One region of the Fusibacter sp. QWL-12 genome, then DNA from elsewhere that is predicted to be linked to it. Evidence: riboswitches for the same ligand, from Rfam matches in the RefSeq annotation. Region 1 holds a riboswitch; each other region holds the start of a gene.
The links. A riboswitch is a leader RNA that binds a small molecule or an ion and turns the genes downstream of it on or off. The one in region 1 is predicted to bind cyclic di-GMP.
Positions count from the first base shown of each region.

Region 1 (4,343 bases):
ATCCGATTCTATTTGTGCTTGAGCTTGAAATAATGCTTTCGCTCTTTCGCCAGAGGAAGTAATTTGTGTAAAGCCAGAAGTTAGCAACGTCATAATAGAAATGGTGATTATACCAATTAATGCAATCGCCATTATAATTTCTACTAAAGTCATCGCATTCGACTTTGCGTATTTTCTTCTTCTAAATTTATTGTCCATCATACTCACCTCTTGTGTAAGACAAAGCTGATTGATCAATGGATAAATCGATTCCTACCGTATCAATTCCGACGTAGTTAAAAGCGGCAGAATTAGGTGCTTCATACTGCTTGCAGATGATTTGTCCACTGTTTACAGTTCCATTACCGCCACCGTTAAAGGATACAATTGCATTTGGCGCATATAAAATACAAGGTAATGTTGGATTACCATTGAAGGTGATACTGCTTTGTGTTGAATATAAGATTAATCTAACATTTGCACCAACTGAAATATCAATGTTTCCACCTAAATTACCCACCAGTAGATGTAATATACCATTGCCCGTCACTGAGAAATTTCTACTTAATGACGTGGCGTTTAAATAGACGGTATCTCCATTCGTTAGATTGTATCTCGAATTATCTGCTAGTACGGTGGTAAACTTTGATGTATCGATTTGAGGTAAAGCCACTACTTCAGTATCATTTGTAATGGTTCCTGTAAACTCACTTTGAACAGAACTCACATTTCCATTTACGATTCTAGCATTGCCATTAATCTGATCCTTACTACCTCCGACCCTATTAATGGTATTACTATTGGTTCCGACGTTGCCATTATGTTGTTTTCCAATTGTTGGTGTATTTGTTGAAAACACTGAATAATCAAGGAAGTTAAACTGACTTGAGTTGAGCACAATCGATATTTCCGATTTGACGTTACCATCTTTGATAACTTTAGACTCTACTATTGGGTTAGCTACATTATTTTTAACAACGACTTCAAACTCAATATTATTAAGTTTGCCTTTCGCTGGATTGATCGCCGTTTCATCGATTATATTCTGAATCTGATTTGGATTTTCTATCAGGTAGGAAACCATTGCCTCAGCGCCTGATCTTGCAGTATATAATTCTTTAAGTTTTACCTCATCTGCTGACACGAAATTCGCCTCTGACATTGAGATGGAGAGTACCATTGTTCCTAAAATCATTAGCACTGCAAAGGCAATTATCACCATTGCTAATGCAGCTCCTTTTTGTCTTTTCATTAAAGCTCCTTATCAAAAAAATAAAAAACTGCAGCACAAATTAAACTGCAGCTGAACGATCATAGCAAAATTGCCTTAGACTCCAAGCTTTGCGTCATATCTTTTCAAATACTTTGCCCACTTCTATTCTATATCTTCTACGAAGTCCCCACTTCATATATGGACCAAAAGTCCTATGTATACTATATAGAAATTAAAACTATTTTTCAACTCTTTTAACTAAAGTTGTTCACTTAATACAACCGCTGTAATGAAATTTTAAAGAAAAGACACCTAAGTGTCTTTTCTTTTAAAATTAAAGTGCTATTTTGTTGCAGTTAGTGTTGATCCCGTAAAAGTTACAGTTACTTTATTACTAGCCACAGAAAAAGCTATAGCTGTAGTGCCTGCATACGTTGTTGATTTTAAATCAGCGATAACATCTGCGTCATTTGTATATGCAGTCAAATCAGCAGCATATAAAGCAGCAACATCAGCTGGTGCAGTATTATTTTGAGCATAATACAAAGCACCTGCAGTAGCTAAATTTGCAGCCACAGCTTCATCATTTGCCATTTTTGCTGACTCTGTAAAACCACCAAGTCTAGGAATTGCTATCGCTGCTAAAATCCCCAAAATAGCGATAACTACAATCAGTTCAATAAGGGTGAACCCTCCCGCTCTTTTTTTTCTGAGAGCTTTCATCATAATCTTTTCCTCCTTAACGTTCTATAAGTATACATATTTATTTTAAAGTTCTTCCTTTATTGTACCGTTTTGAGCATGTCAAACATCGGCAACAACATTGAAATAACTATAAAACCTACCACAACTGCCATTACTACTATCATAATTGGTTCAAGAAGTTGAACTAACCTTTGAATAGCTGTTTCTAACTCTTCATCATAATAATCAGCTGCTCGATCTAGCATGTCTTCGAGTGCACCTGATTCTTCACCAATTCCCACCATGGAAACCATCATAGGCGGAAAAATATTCATCCTTTTTAGTAAATTGCTTAAAGCAACACCTTTTTTAATATCTTCAGTCACCTTTTTCATTTCATCAACTATAACAAGATTGCTTGTAACATTAGCTGCGGTTTCAAGCGCTTGAATAATGGGAATACCACTTGCTAAAAGTGTCGCCAAGGTTCTTGTAAATCTAGATGTCGCTATCATAACAACTTGTTTTTTTATAAGTGGTAATTTTAATGCAATGCTGTCAAATAATCTTTTACCATCACCACTTTTAAAATACCATCTAAAAAATGTGACTAATCCACCAATCACTACTATATATATATACCAAAAGCTTCTAATCGAATCACTAACACCTAATAAAAATCTCGTCGGTGCCGGTAGTGGAACACCTGATGATTCAAACATGCCTGTAAAAGTTGGCAAGATAAATGTAATCATAAATATAACAACGCACACAACTAAGATACTTAATACAGCTGGATAAACCATTGCACCCTTTACTTTAGAGTTAATTCGATGTTCTTTAGTGTAATGGATTGACATCCTCTCTAAGACACCATCCAGATTACCAGTCAACTCACCTGACTCAACCATGTTGATCAAAAGCGATGGAAAAACTCTCGTATGCGCTTTCATGGAAGTAGAGAGCACATCACCTTTTTGCACTTGTATGGTCATGGCTTTCACGGTCTTTTGAAGCGTTTTGTGTTCTGTTTGATTGTATAATACATCGAGTGCATTGATTAAAGGCATCCCAGCGTGAAGCATGGTATATAATTGCTTACAAAAAATTGCTAAATCCTTTGATTTAACCTTCTTTTCGAATAATGCTAGGTCTGAAATATCTTGTCCTTTTGCTGCTTCTAACTCAACCTTAATCGGTGTATGACCTTTCGAGCGAATCATTTGAACAATTTCTTCAGAGCTTTCGCCTTTATATGACGTCTGAAGAATTTTGCCTTGCGCATCAATCTCCTTACATACGTAAACCGATGTCATCCTATCCCCCCTGTCTATGTTTTATGGTTCTACCCCAAAATACTAAAATTAATAAGAAAGATTCAGTTGCTTTTGAACCATATCAAAATCAACTGCGTATTTTCTAAGTGTTGGCATGTCGATAATTCTCTTTTTATAAAGATCAATCAACGATGCATCCATGGTAACCATGCTTTGCGATGCACCAGTTTGGATGACATTCTGAATTTGGTGCGTTTTGCCTTCGCGAATAAGGTTACGAATCGCCGAATTTGCTACCATGACTTCAAATGCAGCAATTCTTCCCGAACCATCTGCCTTAGGCAATATTTGCTGTGAAATAACCGCTTCTAAAACTGAGGCAAGCTGTATACGGATTTGCTGCTGTTGATGAGGTGGAAAAACATCGATTATTCTATCAACTGTTTTTGCAGCACCAATGGTATGCAAGGTTGATAAAACTAAGTGTCCAGTTTCAGCAGCTGTTATCGCTGTACTGATTGTTTCAAGATCCCTCATCTCACCTACTAGGATAATATCAGGGTCTTGTCGTAAAGCAGCTCTAAGCGCATTGGCAAAACTTTTAGAGTCATGCCCAATTTCACGCTGATTGACGATGCTTCTATTGTGCTTGTGCAAATATTCTATAGGATCTTCAATCGTAATGATATGCTCGTTACGTTGATGATTCATCAAATCGATCATGGAGGCAAGTGTGGTTGATTTACCTGAACCGGTTGGACCCGTTACGAGTATCAATCCCCTTTGCTTCATAGACAGTTCTTTTATAATCGGTGGCAATCTAAGTTCTTCCATGCTCGGAACATTTAAACTTACCACACGCAGTGCCATTGAATAGCTACCACGTTGTTTATATATATTCACCCTAAAACGTCCAAGACCAGGATTTGAATAAGAAAAGTCTAGTTCTCCCGTTTCTTCAAAGTGCTTAACTTGTTGATCGGTCATCATATCTTGAATGATGTCCATTGTATCCTCAGGCATCAGTCTTATATCTGACATTTGTACCAGCTTCCCATTCACACGCATAATTGGCGGTGATGCTACGGTTAAATGGACGTCTGATGCACCTGCGTCAATTGCAATTTTTAAGATATCGAGTATTTTCATATTTAACATCCTTATTCTTCATCATAGCTGTAGGTCATTCT
Region 1 is NZ_CM178745.1:493,859-498,201, forward strand. It holds gene AC4PID_RS02885 (type II secretion system protein) at 1-201, opposite strand, end outside; gene AC4PID_RS02890 (hypothetical protein) at 188-1,231, opposite strand; cyclic di-GMP riboswitch class I at 1,275-1,359, opposite strand; gene AC4PID_RS02895 (type II secretion system protein) at 1,535-1,918, opposite strand; gene AC4PID_RS02900 (type II secretion system F family protein) at 1,975-3,192, opposite strand; gene AC4PID_RS02905 (type IV pilus twitching motility protein PilT) at 3,241-4,302, opposite strand; gene AC4PID_RS02910 (GspE/PulE family protein) at 4,314-4,343, opposite strand, start outside.

Region 2 (4,343 bases), 1.7 Mb from region 1:
CATCCGGTACGATCGCAATAACGCGTTCAATCGGTTCGTATTTTTGGCCATCTATCATTTTCATAAGTACTTGAGGTTTTGACACTGCAACTTCATAGCCTTCACGTCTCATATTCTCTAAAAGAATCGATAGGTGAAGTTCGCCACGACCAGATACGCGATAACCATCTTGAACAGAATCTAGCGCATCTACTCTTAAGCCAACATTAACTTCCAACTCTTTGTCCAATCTGCTTTTTAAGTGTCTGTTCGTTACAAACTTTCCACTTCTACCGCAAAATGGTGAGTCATTGATTAAAAAGTTCATTGAGAGGGTTGGCTCTTCGATTTCGATCATAGGTAATGCTTCCACTTTATCTGGATCACAAATCGTTTCACCGATTGAAATATCTTGTATACCCGCTATAACGACCATATCCCCTGCGTATGCTTCAGTCACTTCCACCTTTGAAAGACCTTGATAGACATACAACTTAGAAACTTTCGCTCGCTGTTGCGTATTATCTCTTTTACTAATCATCACTTGATCGCCTTGCTTGATTGTACCTCTAATCAATCTACCAATTCCCAGTCTTCCGACATATTCGTCATAATCAAGTGAAGAAATTTGTAATTGTAATGCTTCATCAGAGCTGTCACGATAAGGCTCAACGTGGTTTAGAATAGTTTCAAACAAAGGTGATAAGTCAGTACTTTCATCTTCCATACTTAACTTCGCAATACCTTCCTTAGCGATTCCATACACGATAGGAAACTCAAGCTGATGATCGTCAGCATTTAACTCAACAAACAAATCGAAGGTTAAATCGACGACTTCTTCTGCTCTTTGATCTTTCTTATCTATTTTGTTTATAAATAAAATTGGTCTCAAACCTCTTTCCAGAGATTTTTTAAGAACAAATCTAGTTTGTGGCATAGGCCCTTCACTAGAGTCAACCAATAAGATTACGGTATCAACCGTTTTCATTATTCTTTCTACCTCTGACGAGAAGTCAGCATGGCCCGGTGTATCTACAATATTGATCTTGTAATCATTGTACATAATAGAACAGTTTTTTGAGTAAATGGTGATGCCTCTTTCTCTTTCCAAATCATTACTGTCCATAACACATTCTGGCACGAACTCATTTGCTCTAAAAACATTGCTTTGATTTAAAAATGCGTCAACTAAAGTTGACTTTCCTGCATCAACGTGAGCGATAACCGCAATATTGATGATGCCTTTGTTTTTTAACATTTATATCTCCTAAACTAATAAAGCGTAATATTCAACCTTATAATAATATCTTATTTTTGTTGTAAAAGATATCATAATTTTAAAAAAAGACAAAAAAATAAAAATCTTCGGACATCAAATCCTCAGATTTTACCACAAAAATGTGTGATCAATAAAAAAACTGCACTGCAGTTACCTACAGAACAGTTAAGAAGGCTTAATAAACTTTTGAAACACTATATTCTTTTGCTAATTTATACATAGATACCGTTTTATTTGCTTGAACATAAGATGCATCAACTGTCGTATCTACTGTTTTCCAAGTACCATTAATATAGACTTCATTCCATGCATGATAGACATCACCAGTATTCGTTGAGTAACCTTTTACAAGTTTCGTAGGAATCCCAACACTTCTTGTCATTGCAGCGAATAATGCCGAATAATCATAACAAATGCCATTTTTTGAAGCAAATGTACTATCAACATTTGGGAAGTAACCACTAGTTACAGTTTTAGCTTTATTATAATCGTATTTATAGTTTTTGGTAATATAGTTATAAATCGCTTTTACTTTTGCATCATCAGAAGTTAAATTTTTTGTGAGCTCATATGCCTTTTGTACAGCTAGTGTATCTTCATTCCATTCTATATCTTGAATTGAATTAAGATATACGACATTAGAGTTTGCCAAATTTAACGTAACCGATGTTTTAGTAAGCTCTTTGTAACTATTTCCAGTGGTATTTTGCATCAATCTCACTGTGTAAGTGCCATTTCCAAGTTGTAACGGAAATTGATTAACATCTGTGTCAACGATTGGATAAGAGTATCTTTGACCATCTTTTTCAACTAACAATAAAATTTTACTGCTACTTAATGTGCTATATTCAACGTTTACGATTCCTGTTGCCAAATCTGCTTGAATGGTTTGAGTTGCACCAAAACTGGTAAACGATGCACTGACCAAAACAACTGTCATCACTAATAAACTCAATATTTTTTTCATGTTTCTCTCCCTTCGGTAGCTAGGCTGCCATTCCTTATGGAAAGGCCCTATAGCTTTGCGTCCCATCGTTTCCAATGGTTTGCCGTTATCGGTGAGAGGTTCGTTTCACGTAATGAAATTTTCAAAAAATAGAAAATCTCCTCATTCGGCGACTGGCTGCCACTCCTTTCGGAAAGGCCCTATAGTTTTGCGTCCCATCGTTTCCGATGGTTTGCCTTTGTCGTGAAAAGACATCTCTTCACAGAATATTTACTTCTATGCTAATAGTATACCACACTTCTAATTTTGTACAATTACAAAAACATTACGACTTTTTATGGATTTTGTAAAGCGTGTATGATTAAACGATGCGTTGGGTTCTTTACAGGATCACAGGTAACCAAGGTTAAAATTTTATCTTCATTATTTTTATATAATACAGAAATTTCAGTTGGCTCTACGATAAGGGTCTCATATACGGTGTACTTATAGACCTTATTATCTGTAGTGATTTCAATGATGTCGCCTTTACCTAACTCGTCCAATCGATTAAAAAACAAGCCATATGATCTACCTCTATGTCCCGCTATACCTACATTTCCGATTTCACCAAACTCTGAAGTGCCTGCAATTACAGCAGCTCCTCTATTCAAATTTTTATCTGTTGCACCCATTAGGATCGGCATTATCAAATTGATTTTGGATATTTTAATTTTCCCAATAACACTTTTGTCTACAGTTTTCGCTTTTTCTGTTGTTGCTTCCGTCGATGCCTCTATTGATTCTGTCACATCTGTAGATGTTTCAACTGTCGTTTCTTCCTCACTCGCTTCTATCGCATCACTAGCTTCATAAATTGCCTGTAAAGCAAGAAAATCTGCCTCGGCTTGTTGATCTGCTTCTTCATTTAATGTCAATTGACTGTCATATGCTTCAAGTAACTTGTTTTGCCAATAATCAGCATATAATTTGTCAGCAATTGGGAAAGCAGCGATCCCTAAACCTGCTATAATTAATCCTGTGGATAGCCATTTTTTCCAACTTATCATAATCTGCCTCTTTCAAAATTAGTCGCCGTAATGACGATAGCTGTCTAAAAACATCAGCATTAAACCAGATCCAATTCCAAATACACTTAGTGCAGTTCGAATATAGGGGTCTATCTGTATATTTTTTGTTATCACAATTAATACTATAGTAAATAGTAATACCTTTATACCCATTTTCTTTAGGTTCAAAGCGGCACCTCTTATCCTCTTTATTAATTAACCATATCACAATTGAAAACAAAATGTAAAGAGGGTGTACTATTGCACACCCTTGATTTCTTGAAGACCTTCTGTTATATACTCTCTTAACCATGTGATGACGTCAAGATTATTAATCGGAACCCCATCTAACAACTTTCTAATTTCTTTTGTATTTAAGGTAAACGTCTCATTATTTACTGTGTGCGTGTAAATCATATCCATAGATTCACAGGCATTGATAATCGTCACTAATGTTTCCGGCATATCTCCAAGTGGCACACGATCAATATGACTGTGCTTGAAGACTGCAGTGATTTCAGTTCCAGCTCCAAGTTGTGATTTGATTTCGAAATAACCACCACATTGTTCTGCTGAAGACTTAAAAAGCGGTATACCCAATCCAACCTTTCGCGTCGTACGAGTCGTATAAAAAGGATCAATTACCCTTCTAACAGTCTCTGCATCCATTCCAATGCCATCGTCTTTAATTTTAATCGTCAACCGATCTGTCGCCATATCTTCAATTACAACGATTCTTAAACACTCTGCTTTAGCTGAAATTGAATTTTGTGCAATATCCAAAATGTGTAAAGAAAGCTCCCTCATAATACCTTCCCCAATAAATAATCAATTACTGCTGAACAACTTCTTTCCGATAAATCCATAGAATGAATGGGCTCGCTGATTTGTTCTAAATAATGTGCATCTGAATTATAAATAACTTGAAAATCTTTCGTCAACCCTTCTGATATTGGACTGTTGAGATGTACTTCAACGGTTTTAAATCCTAATGATTCTGGTATGAATCCTAAATTGACGAGTATGCTATTTGACGCTTTGTTTATGTGTGCTGGAACGACACATCCAAAATGCTTTTCTACTAAAGCTT
Region 2 is NZ_CM178745.1:2,699,691-2,704,033, reverse strand. It holds gene typA (translational GTPase TypA) at 1-1,237, opposite strand, end outside; gene AC4PID_RS12995 (transglutaminase-like domain-containing protein) at 1,434-2,225, opposite strand; cyclic di-GMP riboswitch class I at 2,237-2,319, opposite strand; cyclic di-GMP riboswitch class I at 2,370-2,451, opposite strand; gene AC4PID_RS12990 (class D sortase) at 2,540-3,253, opposite strand; gene AC4PID_RS12985 (hypothetical protein) at 3,272-3,442, opposite strand; gene AC4PID_RS12980 (ATP-binding protein) at 3,512-4,060, opposite strand; gene AC4PID_RS12975 (PHP domain-containing protein) at 4,057-4,343, opposite strand, start outside.
Region 2: another riboswitch for cyclic di-GMP. It lies ahead of AC4PID_RS12995 (transglutaminase-like domain-containing protein); the one in region 1 lies ahead of AC4PID_RS02890 (hypothetical protein).

Region 3 (4,343 bases), 1.3 Mb from region 1:
TGGAACTTCTATGTTGGACACTTCAGCAATCACTGGTGAATCGGTTCCTAGAGAAGTAGAAACGGGAGATGATATTCTTTCTGGAACAATTAATAAAAACGGACTTTTGACAGTTTTAGTGACGAAAGAATTTGGAGAATCAACGGTTTCTAAAATTCTTGATTTGGTTCAAAATGCAAGCAGTAGAAAAGCGCCTACCGAGAACTTCATCACAAAATTTGCTAGATACTACACACCAGCCGTTGTTTTTATCGCTCTTGCACTGGCTATAATTCCACCACTAATGATTCCGGGAGCAACTTTTAGCGAATGGATTTATAGAGCACTTGTGTTCCTTGTAGTGTCATGTCCTTGTGCATTAGTAATATCAATTCCGTTAGGTTTCTTTGGTGGTATTGGCGGTGCATCAAAAGCAGGCATTTTGATGAAAGGGAGTAACTACCTTGAAGCCTTGAACAATGTTGATACAGTTGTTTTTGATAAAACAGGAACTTTAACTAAAGGCGTTTTTAAGGTAACAAAAATTGTGAACTTAACAAATCAATTATCCGATGAAGAACTTCTTGAATACGCAGCCTACACTGAAAGCTATTCAAATCATCCAATAGCTCAATCAATTTTGAAAGCCTATAAGAATAATGTTGATAAGAGCATGATTGAAGAGTACGATGAAATTTCTGGATATGGTATTCAAGCGAAAGTTAAAGGGAAAACCGTACTGGCTGGGAATCTCAAACTGATGAAAAAGGAGAATATATCCTTTGATGAAGGTCGTACGAAGGACGAAGTTGGTACGATTATTCATATGGTTATCGATCAAAAGTACTCAGGATTTATTGTTATTTCTGATGAGATCAAGGAAGATTCAAAGCGAGCAATTCAAGAGTTAAGAAAATTAGGCGTTAAGAAACTTGTAATGTTGACAGGTGACAATAAAGCAATTGGTGAAAAAATAGGTCAACAACTTGGATTAGATGAAGTATATTCAGAACTTTTGCCACATCAGAAGGTTGAAAAGCTTGAAATGCTGGAAGGCCGAGAGGGTAGAAAAGGTAAATTGGTGTTTGTAGGTGACGGTATAAATGATGCCCCAGTTTTAACACGGGCAGATATTGGTATAGCAATGGGTGGGATTGGTTCTGATGCTGCAATTGAAGCTGCGGATGTCGTAATCATGACGGATGAACCATCAAAAATTGCAAGTGCAATACGCATTGCAAAACGAACGAAGACCATTGTGTGGCAGAATATTATATTTGCTTTCGCAGTTAAAGGAATTGTACTGGTTCTTGGCGCTGGCGGACTAGCCACAATGTGGGAAGCTGTATTTGCAGATGTTGGTGTTGCTGTTCTAGCTGTTTTCAATGCTATGAGAGTACTTAATTCGAAAACTCAATAAACGCATTGTTGAGTTTCAGGAGGTAACATGCTAAATGTAATATCAAGTGGGTGTCTGCTTCTTTTTGGTAGTGTGTACATTGCGAAATTGTTGCTTTTAAAGTATAGGGATAAAATCCTCGCCAATTCATTAGGTGATAAGGGAAAAGAACGAAATTTGAGCAGAGTTGAAAGACTGGTTAAATGGTCTGTATATACTTGGATTGCAATTTGGATTTTGAATATTTTCGGAATTTCGATTTATGCACCATTGTTGATGAATATGCCACTTAGGTACATTGGTGTGGCATTGAATGCACTTGGAGCAATCTTGTTTTTCATATCCGTTATTGTTATGAACAAGTCGTGGCGAGTAGGTATTGATCACAATAGCACTGCTAAACTAGTGACAAGTGGGATTTACAAATTTTCTAGAAATCCTGCTTACGTTGCCTTTGATACTATGTTTTTAGGAACGGCAATTACTTTTGGAGATTTTGGATTGTTGTTGATAGGTATAGTTGCTGGATTTAGTTTGCACAATTTGATATTGAAAGAAGAATCGTATCTTGAAGAAAAATTTAAAGGTGATTATATAAAGTATAAAAATGATGTTGGTAGATATTTATAAAGAATAAACTTATTAAAATCCCTGAACGCTATGAATCGACAATTCAATTCAGGGATTTTAATTATTTGGTTTATAGGTTAGTAAGCATGAATTGGTTTGACAATTACGGATAATGTGCTATTATAAAATTATATTAAATAAAAGTAACAGTGAAGAGATACTCTTTTCACGATAATGGCAAACCATTGGAAACGGTGGGACGCAAAGCTATAGGGCCTTTCGAATGAATGGCAGCCTAGCCACCGAATGAGAAGATTTTCTGTTTTTTGAAAACTTCAATAAGTCCATATTGTGATGAGTAACTCTCAACGATAATAGCAAACCATTAGTAATGATGGGACGCAAAGCCATAGGGCCTTTTAAAAAGAGGCAGCCGTGCTACCGAAAGGAGAGTTATTATGAAAAAAATAATAAGCATTTTAATGGTTTTAATGATTTTAGTTGGAAGTTCAATACAATCATATGCTTCAACACAAGCGCTCCAAGCTGATACTGATAATGGATTAGTAAGAGTTCAGCTTGATGATGTAGACGGTGCTAAAATGCTGTTATTAGTTGAAAAAGATGGTGTACGATACTCTTATCCAATTACTGATACAGATATCAATCAATTTCCACTTCAATTGGGAAATGGCAACTATCTCGTTAGAATTATGCAAAATACAACCGGCAACAGTTATAAAGAGTTATCCAGAATTGATGTTACATTAGAATTAGAAAACAACAATAATGTATTTCTAGCATCTATACAAGACATAGAGTTTGATGATACTTCATTACCTATCGTCAAAGCCAAAGCATTAACAAAAGGATTAAAAAATGACATCGATAAAGTTAAAGCAATATATAATTATGTAAATCAAAATATTAAGTATGATTATACAAAAGCAAAAAATGTTAAAAGTGGTTATTTTCCAGATATCGAGTCTACTTATATCACAAATACAGGTATTTGTTATGATTACGCTTCAATTGTAGCTGCGATGCTTAGAAGTGTTGGTATTCCAACAAAATTGATAAAGGGTTATTCAATTCCAACGAAAGACATCTATCACGCATGGAATGAAGTATATGTCGATGACGAATGGAAAATAATAGATACTACAGTTGACTCTGCATATGTTCAAGCAAATTTGAGTACAAAAATGTTTAAATCATTTACTGATTACAAGGCATCTAAAATGTACTGATATAATCTTCGATTTTGATTTTTAAGAAGTCATTGTCGTGTTTATTAGTCTCTGAAAATCGTAAATGGATGAGCTATCGGAAACAAATTTGATTCAATAAATTCATATTATTACTTGTCGGGCCCCAAAAGTCAATTATGCAGATTTCTGAATTAGGGATTTGATTTTTGACAACAATGAAGATTTATGAAAGTATATTGATAGAGCTCACATTAGCAGAAAAGCGTGAATGCTTTGAATTTGATTTGAATTGAATAGTCGAATTAATATTTGAAAAGTTATGAGGCAATTGTTTAAGGTCAACTATAATGACCAATAAGCTATGCCTCTTTTTTTATTTTAAAAATCTGTGAAAAAGAGTCATTCATAAACAAGCCAATTGTTTATTTAGCTTATGTAAGAATCAAAGTTATATGAATTTAAAATGGATTTGAAGCCGGGGTCAAATAGTTGATTCCGGTTTTTTCATATCAAAAATTAAACGAAAGGATGGAAAATTTATGAGACAGAAAGAAAAACGCATTGGTATTGTTGCACTCGCCTTCTTGATTCTGCTATGTAGTGGAATCTATATTGCTTACCGACTTCATCCGGAAAGTTTTATAGGAAAGGACGAAATTATCACACGTGGCGAATACGCTGCGATTCTAGCAAATGAGATTTCGCTTGATATCTCAAATTCAGAAAAAGAACCACCAAGTTTTTCAGACATCGATGATCATTGGGCAGAGAAATACATTGAGGCTTTAGTAGATGCAGGAATCTTTGATCTAGCAGACTATCCAGATGCTTTCAAACCCGATGAGCCAATTACCCGTGCTGAAATTATCAAGCTTCTAGTGAAAATTAAAGGTTTGGAAGATGAGGCAATGAACACTCAAGGGCACAGTGGCTATAAGGATCAAGAAGTCATCAAAGATGAAGACAAAGGCTTTGTAATCATTGGTCGAGAGAATGGAATCATTGGAGATGAGGAGGATGATAAAATCAGGCCAAATGATCAGGCGACCAAAAGCGAAGCGGAGGAGATGACAGAGAGTATTAATCAAAAGCCGATTGAAGAAAAGCCTACAATACCATCACAAACGCCTGATACGACAACACCAGAACCAATTAAACCGACTGAACCTGAAACTCCCACAGAC
Region 3 is NZ_CM178745.1:3,073,327-3,077,669, forward strand. It holds gene AC4PID_RS14720 (heavy metal translocating P-type ATPase) at 1-1,399, shown strand, start outside; gene AC4PID_RS14725 (methyltransferase family protein) at 1,427-2,008, shown strand; cyclic di-GMP riboswitch class I at 2,175-2,255, shown strand; cyclic di-GMP riboswitch class I at 2,315-2,394, shown strand; gene AC4PID_RS14730 (transglutaminase-like domain-containing protein) at 2,407-3,198, shown strand; gene AC4PID_RS14735 (S-layer homology domain-containing protein) at 3,699-4,343, shown strand, end outside.
Region 3: another riboswitch for cyclic di-GMP. It lies ahead of AC4PID_RS14730 (transglutaminase-like domain-containing protein); the one in region 1 lies ahead of AC4PID_RS02890 (hypothetical protein).